DNA from 3 places in the Pseudomonas sp. CCI3.1 genome. Region 1 is predicted to be linked to each of the others. Evidence: predicted binding sites of a transcription regulator. Region 1 holds the regulator's gene; each other region holds the start of a gene.

Region 1 (4,907 bases):
GGCATGACTGTCGTCATTGAAGAAGATGGCCGTCTGGCCGGGATTTTCACTGACGGTGACTTGCGCCGCACCCTGGACCGCGAAATCGATATCCGCAACGCAACCATCGATGCTGTCATGACCCCCCACGGCAAAACCGCCCGCGCCGACATGCTGGCAGCCGAAGCCCTGAAGATCATGGAAGACCACAAAATCAGCGCACTGGTTGTTGTCGACAAGCAAGACCGCCCGGTTGGCGCCTTGAACATGCACGATTTGCTACGCGCAGGAGTAATGTAATGACCCAGGACCTTCTCAAGCGCGGCAAGGGCATCAAGCTTGCCATTTTTGACGTTGACGGTGTGTTGACCGACGGCCGCCTGTACTTTCTCGAAGACGGCAGCGAATTCAAAACATTCAACACCCTCGACGGCCAAGGCATCAAAATGCTGATGGCGGCCGGTGTTCAGACCGCAATTATCAGCGGTCGCAAAACCCCTGTAGTCGAACGCCGCGCGCAAAATCTGGGCATCCCGTATCTCTATCAGGGCCGGGAAGATAAATTGGTGGTGTTGGACGAGCTTCTTGGCCAACTCAACCTAAGCTATGAACAGGTTGCCTATCTGGGCGACGATTTGCCTGACTTGCCGGTTATCCGTCGCGTCGGCCTTGGCATGGCAGTAGCCAATGCCGCAAGTTTTGTTCGCGAGCACGCCCATGGCGTTACCCAGGCACGTGGTGGCGAAGGTGCCGCCCGCGAATTCTGCGAGCTGATTCTGCGTGCCCAGGGCAGCCTGGACGCAGCCCACGCCGCCTACCTATAGAGCTTTATATGCTGAGCAAAAAGATTCGCCAAATACTGCTGTTCGCGGTCATTGCTTCGCTGTTTGCAGCAGTTGGCTATTGGAATATCAGGCCAGAACGCTTTCTCGACGCCCCGACCGTGGCCGTTGACGAAAATGCTATCGACTATTTCGCAACCAACGCACGCAGCCTACAGTTTCTGCCCGACGGCAAGCTGCAGTACGAGATGACCTCCGAGAAGCTTGAACATTTGAAAGCCTCGGAGGTCACTCAACTGACCAACCCGAAAATGCAGCTTTATCGCGGTACGGCTTACCCATGGGACGTGAAAAGTGAGCGCGGCGAAGTCAATCCGGACGGTACCGAGGTCGAGCTGATCGACTCGGTGCGCATAGCCCGTACCGACGAGAAAAAACGCACCACTATTATTACCAGTACACGCATGACTGTATTCCCGCAGAAGCAATATGCGCAGACCGAGCGAGACGTTAGAATCGACGGTGCTGGCGGCGTTACTACTGGCAAGGGAATGAAAGCATATTTGAAAGACGGCAGGATGGACCTGCTGTCCAACGTAAGAGGACAGTATGAGTCTCGTTAAAACCCTCCCTTTATTGCTCAGCTTGAGCGCAGCACTGGGAAGCGTGAGCGCCTGGGCTCTGCCGAACGACAACGAGCAACCTATCCGCATTCAGGCCAACGAAGCACAACTGGATGACAAGCAAGGCATCGCCACCTACAAGGGCGATGTGATCATCACCCAGGGCTCGATGAAAATCACCGGCAACACCGTCACCATCACCCGTAACGCAGCGGGCGAAATCGACGTGGTGACCTCCGTAGGCAACCTGGCTTACTTCGAGCAACTGCAAAAAGCCACAGATCCTAAACCGGTTCAGGCTTACGCCGTGACCATTCAGTACCATGCGCCGCAAAATCGCATCGTGCTGATCGACAAGGCCAAAGTCATCAACGACGGCAACACCACCGAAGGCGAGAAAATCGTTTACGACACGGTGAAACAAGTCGCCAACGCCGGTCGTGCAAATGGTAGCCAGGTAACAGCGCCTCGCCCACGCATCGACATGGTGATCCAGCCCAAGAAGAAAACCGACCCGCAGAAGGCCCAGTAATGGCAACTCTGAAAGCCCAGCATCTGGCCAAAAGCTACAAGAGCCGTCAGGTAGTACGTGATGTCAGCCTGTCGATCGACAGCGGGCAAATCGTGGGCTTGCTCGGCCCTAACGGTGCGGGCAAGACTACGTGCTTCTACATGATTGTCGGCCTGGTGCATGCCGATCAGGGTCGCGTCCTGATCGATGATCTGGATGTCAGCCACGAACCGATGCACGGCCGCGCACGCGCCGGCATTGGTTACTTGCCGCAGGAAGCCTCGATTTTCCGCAAACTGTCTGTAGCGGATAACATCATGGCGATCCTCGAGACACGCAAGGAGCTCGACAAGGCCAGTCGGCGCAAAGAGCTGGAAAGCCTGCTGCAGGAGTTCCACATCAACCACATCCGCGACAACCTGGGCATGAGCCTGTCGGGTGGTGAACGTCGCCGGGTCGAAATTGCCCGCGCCTTGGCCACTGCGCCCAAGTTCATCCTCCTCGACGAGCCGTTCGCCGGGGTTGACCCGATTTCGGTGGGCGATATCAAGCAAATCATTCATCACCTCAAGGCCAAAGGCATTGGCGTGCTGATCACCGATCACAACGTGCGCGAAACACTCGATATCTGCGAAACCGCTTATATCGTGAACGACGGACAGTTGATCGCTGAAGGTGATGCAGAAACGATTCTTGCCAACAAACTGGTGAGAGAAGTTTACCTGGGCCACGAGTTCCGCCTGTAAATCCAGGCATGGAGCGTGTTGCCAGAGCACCAGGGGCAGTAAAAAGTCCCCATGATTTTTATTGCCCAGCCGCTCATTGGCGCGCTCTAAATTGGTTTGCCCATCGCCGTGGAAACTAATTGAGAACGCCCCCTAGGCAAACGCACCGGTTTCAGGCATATAATTTGCTTATGTTTGGCGCTCACGCGCCCTGTAGTGGATGGCGCCATGTGCGCCGGCGAATAAGGTGTTAAGCCCCTGCCATGAAACCATCGCTAGTCCTGAGAATGGGCCAGCAGCTGACTATGACACCTCAGCTGCAACAGGCCATCCGCCTGCTCCAATTGTCGACCCTCGACCTGCAACAGGAAATCCAGGAAGCCCTGGAGTCCAATCCGATGCTCGAACGCCAGGAAGAAGGCGACGACTTCGACAATGCAGACCCCTTGGCCGACAACATCGAGCAAAAACCCAATACCGACGTTCAGGAGCCCACCTATCAGGAGTCCGCACAGACTGTAGACAACCTGGAAGACGGCGACTGGGGCGACCGCATCCCCAACGAGCTGCCTGTGGACACGGCCTGGGAGGATGTTTATCAGACCAGCGCCAGCAGCCTGCCAAGCAACGACGATGACGAGTGGGACTTCACCACCCGTACGTCTGCTGGCGAGAGTCTGCAAAGCCACTTGCTATGGCAGTTGAACCTTGCACCGATGTCCGACACCGACCGACTGATCGGTGTAACCCTCATCGACTGCATCAATAACCAGGGCTACCTGGACGAAACCCTCGAAGAGATTCTCGAAGCGTTCGACCCTGAGCTGGATATCGAACTCGACGAAATTGAAGCCGTATTACACCGCATTCAGCAATTCGAACCCTCCGGCATTGGTGCTCGTAATCTTGGCGAGTGCCTGCTGCTGCAATTGCGCCAGCTCCCGGCCAAGACGCCGTGGCTGAGCGAAGCCAAACGCCTGGTCACGGATTACATCGACTTGCTGGGCGCACGCGACTACAGCCAGCTCATGCGCCGCATGAAGCTCAAAGAAGACGAGCTGCGCCAGGTCATCGAACTGGTACAAAGCCTCAACCCGCGCCCCGGCTCGCAAATCGAGTCCAGCGAAGCCGAGTACGTCGTTCCGGACGTGATCGTGCGCAAGGATAACGAACGCTGGCTGGTAGAACTCAACCAGGAATCAGTGCCACGCCTGCGGGTGAACCCGCAATACGCAGGCTTCGTGCGCCGTGCCGACACCAGTGCCGACAACACCTTTATGCGCAACCAGCTGCAAGAAGCGCGCTGGTTTATCAAAAGCCTGCAGAGCCGCAACGAAACCCTGATGAAAGTGGCGACCCAAATCGTCGAGCATCAGCGCGGTTTTCTGGAGTATGGCGACGAGGCCATGAAGCCACTGGTACTGCATGACATCGCAGAAGCAGTGGGCATGCACGAATCCACCATTTCGCGTGTTACCACACAAAAATTCATGCATACCCCGCGTGGTATTTATGAGCTGAAGTATTTTTTCTCCAGCCACGTCAGCACCTCTGAAGGCGGCGAATGCTCCTCCACTGCCATCCGTGCCATCATCAAAAAACTGGTTGCCGCTGAAAATCAGAAAAAGCCGTTGAGTGACAGCAAGATCGCTGGTTTACTGGAGGCACAAGGTATTCAGGTAGCCCGTCGCACCGTCGCCAAGTACCGCGAATCCCTAGGGATAGCGCCTTCGAGCGAACGCAAGCGTTTGATGTAAGCCACGGACCCCGGCGTTTCAGTGGCAGGCTGCTCGGCCTGCCACTTTATGCAATGGCATCAAAGGAGAAACTGTATGCAAGTCAACATCAGTGGACACCAACTGGAAGTCACCGAACCGCTACGCGCTTACATCGGCGAAAAACTCGACCGACTTGAGCGTCATTTCGACAAGATTACCAACGTACAGGTAACGATGGCGGTCGAAAAACTGAAACAGAAAATCGAAGCTACCTTGCATATCCATGGAGGAGAAGTCGTTGCCAACGCCGAGCATGACGACATGTATGCCGCCATTGATCTGCTCACTGACAAGCTTGATCGCCAACTGAAAAAGCATAAGGAAAAGACCCAAAGCCTGCTCCAGGGCGCGACCGGTCGTTAATACTCCCTACCCATGATCCGACTTGAAAGTATCCTGACCCCCGGCCGTTCCTTGGTGAACGCGCCGGGCGGCAGTAAAAAGCGCGCACTCGAACACATTGCCAACCTGATCAGCCGCGAAGTGCCTGGTCTCGAAATGCAGGATGT
Region 2 (4,907 bases), 1.3 Mb from region 1:
CCGCAGCATCGACTGGGTAACCTTGCAAAAATTGCCCGCTGGCATCCACCAGATAGTTGTCGCGGTCTTTGCCAAAGGCACCGGCGCGGGTGTAGTTGATATCACCGCTTGAGCTGCGGGTTACGAAAAAACCGCTTTCGGAGATCGCCAGGTTCAAGTTGTTGCCTGTCGCAAAGTGCGAGCCGCCCAGGCCCATGCTTTGGGTCTGGCCCAGTACCCCGACGCCCATCGCCTGGGTGCCGGAGTACAGGCTGCCAAACTCGGTACGCGATGACTTGAAGCCCACGGTGCCGGAGTTGGCAATGTTGTTACTGATGCTGTTGAGTTGCTGGGACACGGCATTGAGGCCGGTCAGGGCAATGTTGAAACTCATGAACGTTGGCCTTGTGCAAATTGACTGAGAGAGCGCTGGAACGGGTTGGAACCACTGCGTGGCAGGAAGCTGGTTAACGGCGTGGGTTCACTGAACTCGGTGATCTTGTAGAACGGCACATCCCCCACGCCCTCAATGGCGAGCACCGGCCCGTCACCCCCAAGGCGCACGCTGCTGACCTTGCCCTTGACTTCAACCCTCAGGCTTTCACCGCTGCTGGATTTGACCTCGATATCGTATTTGCCCGGTTTGAGCCCCAGCGCCTGCGGGTCGATTTCGAAACCGACACGGCCAGGCTCACTGGGTGGCAGTGGAATTTCGGTCTTCACGCCGTTGGCATCGGTGAGCACTACCACCAGATCCGAAGCGCTGTGCTCCAGTTCCACCTCACCCTGGATCGGTTTGTCGGTGATGTTCAGTTCATCAACCGCCACCTTGACCACCTGCCCCACCAGCGTGGAGGCGCTCAGGTACTGCAGGTTTTCCAGTAGCACCATGTTGTTTTCAGTCAGTGCCGACATTTTTTCCAGGCTTTGTACCTGGGACATGGTGGCGAACTGGCTAAGGAACTCGCTGCTGTCCACCGGTTTGGTGGGGTCCTGGTTCTTGATTTGCGCAACCATCAACTGAATGAAGGTGTTCTGCATTTCGGCACCGTTGGATTTGGGGCCTTGCTGACCGCCCCCCCCCGGGGTGACGTTGTCATTGTTGACTGTACTCATCAGGCTTCTCCCAATTTCAGCAGGCCTTGCTGCATGCTCTTGATACGGTTGAGCACTTCCACCCCGGTTTCAAAACTGCGGGTGGCGGACATCATGTCGGTCATTTCTTCGATTTCGCTGATGTCCGGGTAGTACACATTGCCGGCGCGATCAGCCAAGGGATGGTCGGGTTCGTGACGCGTTTTCGCTTCGCGCCCCGCCGTCACCACATCCATGACCTGCACGTGGGCGCCGCCCATGCCGACGCCTCGGCTCAACTGGTTGTTTTCGTAAACTGCGGCGAATACCGGCTTGCGAGCCTGATAAACATCCTTGGCGGCGCCTGCAGCGGAATCCACGTTGGCCAGGTTGCTGGCCACGGTGTTCAGGCGCACGGTCTGGGCATTCATCGCAGAGCCGGCAATCTGGTAAATGGAGTCAAAAGCCATAGTGTTCAGCGTCCTTCGATGGCCTGTTTGAGGCCTCGAAATTTCATGTTGAGAAAGGTCAGGCTGGTCTGGTAGTCCGACGTGCTTTTGGCGAAGGCGGCCTGCTCCACACTCAACTCCACGGTGTTGCCGTCTTGTGCTGACTGCGCCGGTACGCGGTATTGCAGGCGGGCCTGCGTGCTCAGACCGGAAGATGACGCGTTGCGGCCCATTTCTGCGGCGAAGTCCAGATCCCGGGCCTTGAACCCCGGGGTGTCTTCGTTGGCCAGGTTGGCGGCCAGAATTTCGGTGCGTTTCATATGCAGCCCGAGCGCACGCGTATGCACACCGAGCGCGTCATCTATCCTTATACTCATTGCCTGTACCATTGATTGAAGTTGAGGTCATGCCTCTTGCCCGCAGGTAATTGCAGGAAGCGTGCCCACTTCAAAAAACAGGTTTAACTTGCTGATTTAAAAGAAATTAAATGAATACACGAAGAGTGTTAGCGGCCGCTTTGCTTCCGCTTCAGGCATCGAAGGGAGCACCAGGAGGAAGGCGCATTTCCTCTTGCGCGCCCATCGGCGCCCTACTGTTGCTGGCCTGCTCCGCGGCGGTGGCCGACGAGGCCCTTGACCGGCAAATCGATCAAGCCGTGGGGCAGTACTTCACCCTGCAGCTGATAGACAAAACCGCAGACCAGGGCTGGCAAGCGCCGCGCTTGACCCACAAGGTCTTTGCCCTGCCTGAAGGGGCGCCCACCGCCCCCTGCGAGCAGCCACTACAGATAGACAGCAGCGGGCATGACTGGCGGGGCTATGGCCGCGTGCGCCTGACCCTCACGTGCGCTGCACCTCAGTGGTCAGTTGACGTCACCAGCCAGGCCACGGTGTTTATCCGGGCGGTGGCCGCCGCGCAGATCATTGAGCGCGGGCAACTCATCACCCTGGCCATGCTCGGGTACCAGGAAGTACCGGTGACCCGCCAGAGCACCGGGCTCTTCAACAAGGTGGATGAGGTGGTCGGCCTGAGCGCCAAGCGACGCACCCGCAGCCAGCAAGTGCTGACCCGGGACATGCTGGTTGCGCCCTGGCTGGTCCGCCGTGGCGAACGCGTGACGGTGCTTGCCAACCACGGTGACATTCATGCCAGCACCCAGGGCGAGGCCCAGCAGGACGGACGCCTGGGCATGGTGATCAGGGTCAAGAACACCGCCAGCGGTAAAATCATCGAGGCCAAGGTGATCGGCAGCGGCAAGGTCAGCAGCACCTTTGAGCCGCCTGGAAAATAATTTGCCTAGGGATTTAAGTGTGTCGAATCATCGGTCGCCTTTTGAGTGTCAGCGGGCAGAACAAGCTGCACCGCGACAATTTCAACACTCAATGCTCACCAGGAATTTCGATCATGGCCCTGACTATCCACACCAACTACTCCTCGCTGCTGACCCAGACCAACCTGAACAAGACCAACAACGCCCTGGCCGTCAACCAGCAGCGCCTGGGCACTGGCCTGCGCATCAACTCTGCCGCTGACGACGCCGCTGGCCTGCAGATCGCTACCCGCATGAACGCTCAGTCCAAAGGCATGGCGGTGGCCCTGCGTAACGTCAGCGACGCGTCTTCGCTGCTGCAGACCGCTGATGGCTCGCTCAACGAATTGACCGACATCATGCAGCGCATGAAAGACCTCGCCACACAGTCTGCCAACGGAACGAACAGCGACGCCGACCGCACCTCGATGCAGGCCGAGTACGACGAGTTGGGCAAAGAAATGCACAACATCATGGAGAACACGGCTTACGCTGGCGAAAAACTGTTCGGCAGTGACGGCACCACCGGCAAATTCGGTTCGGCCGTGGCGTTCCAGATCGGCGCCAGCGCCGCAGAGACCCTCGACCTTGACCTGTCGGCACAAACCTCCGGCCTGGGCACTGAACTGGGCGGCTTGTCTAAGAGCTACGGCGCAGCCCCGGTATCCGGCACTGAAATCTCCACCAGCACCGCCGCCAACGCCCAGATCACCGCATTGAGCGCTGCGCTGGACAGCGTGGGCGAACTGCGCGGCCAGTTTGGTGCCAATATCAACCGCCTCAACCACACCGCCAACAACCTGTCCAACGTCAAGGACAACACCGAAATGGCCCGTGGGCGCATCATGGATGCCGACTTCGCCAGCGAAAGCGCGATGATGAGCAAGAACTCCATGCTGATGCAGTCGGGCATCTCCATGCTCAAGCAAACCGGGCAAATGCCGAGCATGGTTATGTCCTTGTTGGGCTAAAACCCAAGGCAGGACGCTTGAACAAAAACGCCCCCGAAGTGATTCGGGGGCGTTTTTTTATCCTGACGCACTGTGGTGTGAGAGGACGGAGGGGATGAAAACGCCTCCTGCTCCACCCATGCTTTTCTCGTCCCAATAAAAATGGCCCGCTGAGCGGGCCATGTTCACAGGTCTGTCAATCAGGCCTTGCGCCATTGCTCCATGCCGACCTCGTCGAGCATCCAGTCCCGGCTGGGTTGAATGGGGCAGCCCCAGACAGTCGTGCAGGGTGATCGCGGTGGCCGGTATCGGGTAATCAGGTGATTCCAAACCAGGGCATAGGCCGTGGCCGCAAAGGTATACGGCGTGGAGATCAACTCGCCTTAGATTTGCGGGGCCTGCAGGGCGGGCATCAAGGGGCGGGTCACATCTATGGGTTTGTCCATTGAAAATATCTTTGCAGAGGGCGGCGATCCGCAAGCAACACAGGGTCAAGCCCGCCACCCTTGTCGGCCAGACTCTGCATGCCTGCGGTCTTGGGTGGGCCATTGCATCACGATTATTACAAACAGTTCTCAGCCTCATTGCAGGGACCATGTCACCTCTTAGATATTTTCTATCTTGTTGTTTTATATGCACTTATTATAAATTTACGAGGCCCTCCAAAGCGTGTTTTTCCTCCTCTGTACCCTGGCTCTTCCGCCAGAGGGAAGCAGGCTTTCCGCTGTTTGGCATGATTCGTACAGGCATTACGCGAGTGTGAGCCATTTACTCAAGCGTCACGTTCGGACAGGCCCGACAGAGTGCTTTTGGATACCGGAAAGTAGAGCTGCACCTCGACAGGTTAACCCTCTGAAAGAACACTCTTTTTGTGAATATTAAGAGCGGGGACAGCCCGTCAAGGGCTTTGCTTTAGCCGGCTTCATTCAGGCTCAGTGCTGAGGGGGGGATTACGATTCGCCCTTAATTAAAATCAGAAATACCCTACATGAGTCGCCGAAGACTGAAGCGTAAGATTGCGCTCCCTAGCATGGTGACTCCTCTGAATGAACACTTTTGATGCGAATATGAAGACCGGTCACAGCCAGCAACATGCTTTATTCTGCCCGGTGCTATACACGCTGACATTGTTCAAGGATGAAGAAA
Region 3 (4,907 bases), 760 kb from region 1:
ACAGTTCGTTGTTGGATTGAGTGTCGAAGAAGATCCCGCGGTATCGAAAGTAGTCGCTGAACACCTCCCGCTCGTTCAAGGCCGCGTTCATGAACCAGGCGCGGGAATCATGCACATGCTCGTCAAACAGGCCCACGATCGCCCAGGCTTTGTCGTTCACCGGCTTGCCGTTGGCGCCGAACAGCAGGGCGTAATTCGCTTCACCGGCCTGGCGCAGTTCGACATAGTGCTCGGCCTCATCCTGGCCGTTGGTCATATACACCAGTCCGCCCACCAGGGTGTTGAAGAGGGTGCCTAAACTGATCATCTCGCTGAAGGTCAAGTTCCACTCCGGCACGTAGTCACGCCGAAAATCGGCCATGGCGTTGCGCAACTGGCGGTAATCCAGGTTGGGCTCATACATCTTGCTAGTGTTGAACGAGTCGGCAGGCTGGGTGCCGGTGCGCTTTTCATAAGCCACTTTTGTGGCTTGATGTTTTTTTTGCGATGCCAGCTCGGCTTCGGACCATACCGGCGCTTGAGAGCCGGCGCGCATGGCGGCGTCTTCTTCGAGTTGCCTGGCGTGCAAGGCCATGAACGCGTCGACTTCGTCGCCGTCCATATCGCTCGCGGGGCCGTTTTGCAGTACCCGCCCATAGATATTCGTCCAATTGATCCGGTCCATGGCGTAGCGGCTGATGCGCCAACCGGTAATCAACCCGGCTTCGCGGGCCATGACCTCTTCCAGCGGGCCGTTGTCCATGTTGTCGAGCCAGGTGTTGAAACGTTCGATCAGGGTGGGGGCGACCTGGAATTCAACCGCCGTCGCACCATCCATCACACGCCATGGCCAGCGCCTTTCCAATTCGTTTTCGAGAGCATCTTTGGGTGCCTGCAGCGGAGCGCCAACTTTGTAGGCCTCGTCATACATATGGTGCAGGGCAATCTGCGATAGCACCTCTTTTCCCCCTGCTGCAGCTTTGCCCTGATCGCCGGGCGGGTAACCGCCACCCACGTCGGAGTGCATGCCGGGGTAGAGGTACTCCGCCGTGCCGTTGCGGTAGGTCGAAGGGCAATTCGGATCGTCGGGGTTGGCTTTGCGCCGGATCGAATCCAGCGGGAAGCAACTGCGCTGCTCGTGGGCGGCCACCATGTGCACGCAGTGCTCAAGAAACGCTTCGGAGTCTGACAGGCGCAGCGTGCCGTCGGCCCAGCCCATATGGCCTGCGGCAAACGGCGCCAGGTAAGGGATGCCCACTGAGGCAACGGTGTCGAACAAGCCCATAAACACAATTTTGATCGGCAACCCGGCAAACAGGTAGCAGGTGGTGCCTTCCACCTCGACCTTGGTCAGGGCTTCCAGCCAGTTGGCAAATGCCCGCGCCTGGGCTGCCCCCCGTGAAAAGCCGTACACGAACAGGCGTATGGCCTTGATCTCAGCGATGGTCTTGCCGGTATGGGCCGCGTCGATCTGGGCTTTGAGTTCGGCCAGCGGTTGATCCAAGACTTCTTTGCGACGGTCATAGCTGTTTTTGAAGAGTGAGACCCCGAGGGCATCTTCGGTGAGGCTGGTGCCCATTTTATGTACGAGGGCGTAGGCATCTCCATTATCAAGATAAGTATCGCCAGAGGCCCTTTTCAGTGCGTCAATCAAACGGGTCAACCCCCAATTGATTCGGTTCTCGCCACCAACGGAAGCCATCAACCCTGCACCATCGGGTTTGAACTCGCCTATTTCCTTGAATTCGGTGCCGACGCCTTGCAGGTAATAACGATAAAACCCCTCTCTCTGTTCTGCTTCATGTTCAGAGCCTCCCAAGCTCGCATGAAACAGACGTGCCACATTGGTCGTGGTCGACGGTAACGCCAGGCTGTCCGAAGGCTCATGGTTATTAGTACCGTCAAAGCAAAGCGTGATGGTCACCATCTTCATGCACGGTGCCCCCGCGTAAACCCTACCGGCAGCACGCTCTGCGTCCATCGCCTGCTGTTCAAACGGGTGGAAAGCCTTCAGTTGCTCCCGATAATTACGCAATACATCCCCTGGTGTTTGCGGCAATAACCCACTCGTTTTGAAGTCGGGGGTCAGGCTGAGGAACTCCGGATCAGGCTTTTTGAATGGTGGGATTATGGCGTCGGGCATGTGGCAGGCTCCTGCATTTTTTGAGGGAATTTATAGGGGTAGTTGGGTGAGCGGGGCATCATTAGACCTGCCGTAACAGCGACTTGGTTGCAGGGTAGAAAGTGAACATTGACGACACCTAAGCGTTCATACGGCGCCACCGCCACAACGGCACGATGGCGGGTGTACTTGGCTTCGTGCTCTCGGGCGGCCTTGGACCAAGCATCGGAATAGCGGGGTTTGGGCCAGTCGGCATATGCATGTGGATTGGGGTCTTTCTCCCACTCGACCACTACCGTCAAACCGGGGTGCCATTTCACGGGAAGCGTCGCGCAGCACATTTGCCCGCCGCCGTATCCGTAGGGCGCCAAATTGGGCCCGCCATTCTTATTCACCGAAAACCGGTTAATCGCCGCCGAGGTATGGCTGTACCCCTCGATGGGCGCGCCTAACCGGTCAGGTATGGCGTCGGCGCAGCCCTGCAGCGAGAGGGCGCTGATTAACATCACCAACAGTCCACGGATCACGGCGTCGGACATGTGGCAGGCTCCTGCATTTTTTGAGGGAATTTATAGGGGTAGTTGGGTGAGCGGGGCATCATCAGACCTGCCGTAACAGCGACTTGGTTGCAGGGTAGAAAGTGAACATTGACGACACCTAAGCGTTCATACGGCGCAACCGCCACAACGGCACGATGGCGGGTGTACTTGGCTTCGTGCTCTCGGGCGGCCTTGGACCAAGCATCGGAATAGCGGGGTTTGGGCCAGTTGGCGGAATCAAACGGATTGGGGTCTTTCTCCCACTCGACCACTACCGTCAAACCGGGGTGCCATTTCACGGGAAGCGTCGCGCAGCACATTTGCCCGCCGCCGTATCCGTAGGGCGCCAAATTGGGCCCGCCATTCTTATTCACCGAAAACCGGTTAATCGCTGCCGAGGTATGGCTGTACCCCTCGATGGGCGCGCCTAACCGGTCAGGTATGGCGTCGGCGCAGCCCTGCAGTGAGAGGGCGCTGATTAATATCAAAAGGGGCAAGCAGTTCATAAGTGGGTCTTGTCTCTTGTCAGGCTTATTGAAAGAAGAGCACCCAGTGCAATGCCAGTGGGTGTTTGCTAAGTGCCTTTAAAGTGTTAGTGAGATTATTGAAACGCCCGTGAGGGTGGCTGGAGTTCAGGCGTCTTATAACTATCAAGTCTAGTGTTGGCAAAATCAAATGCTCTTTATGGTGTTCATAAAAGTTTGCCAATGCAGGGGCGGCTGAAGTGTATAAACAAATAAACGAAACTTATAAAAGTGCGCAAGAAGTTGCACAGTGTTGGTCGGTTTCTTGTGTTTTAGTCTGCAGATAACTGTTCGCCAGTTTGTTCTTGTAATAAGTGTGCAACTTCTTGCGCACTGGTTAATACCGAGCATTTGCGTGAATTGTCGGCGCCAGGATTTTCAGAGGCAGGTTGGGGCAAGGGAAGTGCAAGGTTTTCCGGATTTTGCCTCGTCAGCGACACGTTTCTGGCCATGCATTGCCGCAACCGGCATAACCCCGCCGTTTTCATCCCGCTGATCTTGCCCCGTACCTCACCCCACCCCCTCGCAAACCCGCGCTGCATGGCGTCAAAAAATAGTTGGTGCGCAAATTGCTTTAGCCATCGCAGTACAGCGGTGGGCGGCAAGCGTCCGTCAGACAGAGGAAAGACTGTGGACAAGTACCTTTATGTGGCAATGACCGGCGCCAGTCAGAACGCACTGGCGCAAAAGGCCCATGCCAACAATTTGGCGAACATCTCGACCAACGGTTTTCAGCGTGACCTGGAACAGGCCCGCTCGATGCCGGTGTTTGGTGACAGCTTTCCGGCGCGTGCCTTTGCTCTGAGCGAACGCCCCGCGACCGACTTCACTCCCGGCGCTCTGGTTGAAACAGGGCGCGATCTGGACGTGGCCGTGTCCGGCGATGGCTGGCTGGCCGTGCAGGCACCTGACGGCAGTGAAGCCTATGTGCGTACCGCGAGCATGAATGTGGATGCCCTGGGCATTCTGCGTGCTGGCAACGGGATGCCGATCATGGGCAACGGCGGGCCGATCGCGGTACCGCCCCAGCAACAGATCGAAGTCGGCCAGGACGGCACCATCAGCATTCGTGCCCAGGGCGAAGGCCCGCGGGTGATGGCGCAAGTGGACCGCATCAAGCTGGTCCAGCCCGACCTGAAAACCATGAGCAAGGGCCTGGACGGCCTGATCCACACCAACGACGGTCAGCCGGCGCCAGCCGATGCCAACGTGCAGGTGGTTTCGGGGTTTCTGGAGGCGAGCAACGTCAATGCCGTCGATGAAATGACCTCGGTGCTGGCCCTGTCCAAGCAGTTCGAGTTGCACATCAAAATGATGAACACCGCCAAAGAAGACGACCAGGCCATGACTCGCGTCTTGTCCATCAGCTAATTACTTGAACGCAGCGCCGAAAAATCGGCGCGCGAGGAGAGCACCATGCTTCCGGCACTGTGGGTTGCAAAAACAGGTTTGGCTGCACAAGACACCAACCTGACCACCATTTCCAACAACCTGGCCAACGTGTCGACCACCGGTTTCAAACGTGATCGCGCCGAGTTTCAGGACTTGCTCTACCAGATCAAGCGCCAGCCAGGTGCCCAGTCGACCCAGGACAGCGAACTGCCGTCGGGCCTGCAAGTGGGCACCGGGGTGCGCATCGTGGGCACGCAAAAGAACTTCGCCGCCGGTAGCCTGCAGACCACCGACCAGCCGCTGGACATGGCAATCAATGGCCGTGGTTTCTTCCAGATCATGCAGCCCGAC

The links. The regulator sigma-54, encoded in region 1, starts transcription at its own class of promoters, with help from an activator protein. The targets are predictions, from matches to a motif close to ANTGGCATNNANNTTGCTNT.
Region 2: a site for sigma-54 is predicted at 1,928-1,947, ahead of flgA (flagellar basal body P-ring formation chaperone FlgA). Genes of this name have one in related genera too.
Region 3: a site for sigma-54 is predicted at 3,721-3,740, ahead of RGV06_RS06645 (flagellar basal body rod protein FlgF). Genes of this name have one in related genera too.

Annotation. Positions count from the first base shown of each region.
Region 1 covers NZ_JAVIWO010000001.1:2,209,026-2,213,932, forward strand. Annotated here, with positions in the region: gene RGV06_RS10165 (KpsF/GutQ family sugar-phosphate isomerase) at 1-279, shown strand, start outside; gene RGV06_RS10170 (KdsC family phosphatase) at 279-803, shown strand; gene lptC (LPS export ABC transporter periplasmic protein LptC) at 812-1,384, shown strand; gene lptA (lipopolysaccharide transport periplasmic protein LptA) at 1,371-1,916, shown strand; gene lptB (LPS export ABC transporter ATP-binding protein) at 1,916-2,641, shown strand; gene RGV06_RS10190 (RNA polymerase factor sigma-54) at 2,884-4,377, shown strand; gene hpf (ribosome hibernation-promoting factor, HPF/YfiA family) at 4,453-4,761, shown strand; gene ptsN (PTS IIA-like nitrogen regulatory protein PtsN) at 4,774-4,907, shown strand, end outside.
Region 2 covers NZ_JAVIWO010000001.1:910,823-915,729, forward strand. Annotated here, with positions in the region: gene flgE (flagellar hook protein FlgE) at 1-373, opposite strand, end outside; gene RGV06_RS04025 (flagellar hook capping FlgD N-terminal domain-containing protein) at 370-1,095, opposite strand; gene flgC (flagellar basal body rod protein FlgC) at 1,095-1,523, opposite strand; gene RGV06_RS04035 (flagellar basal body protein) at 1,529-1,879, opposite strand; gene flgA (flagellar basal body P-ring formation chaperone FlgA) at 2,098-2,793, shown strand; gene lafA (lateral flagellin LafA) at 2,907-3,782, shown strand; gene RGV06_RS04050 (winged helix-turn-helix domain-containing protein) at 4,808-4,907, shown strand, end outside.
Region 3 covers NZ_JAVIWO010000001.1:1,452,101-1,457,007, reverse strand. Annotated here, with positions in the region: gene RGV06_RS06660 (T6SS phospholipase effector Tle1-like catalytic domain-containing protein) at 1-2,122, opposite strand, end outside; gene RGV06_RS06655 (DUF3304 domain-containing protein) at 2,107-2,640, opposite strand; gene RGV06_RS06650 (DUF3304 domain-containing protein) at 2,625-3,146, opposite strand; gene RGV06_RS06645 (flagellar basal body rod protein FlgF) at 3,795-4,535, shown strand; gene flgG (flagellar basal-body rod protein FlgG) at 4,581-4,907, shown strand, end outside.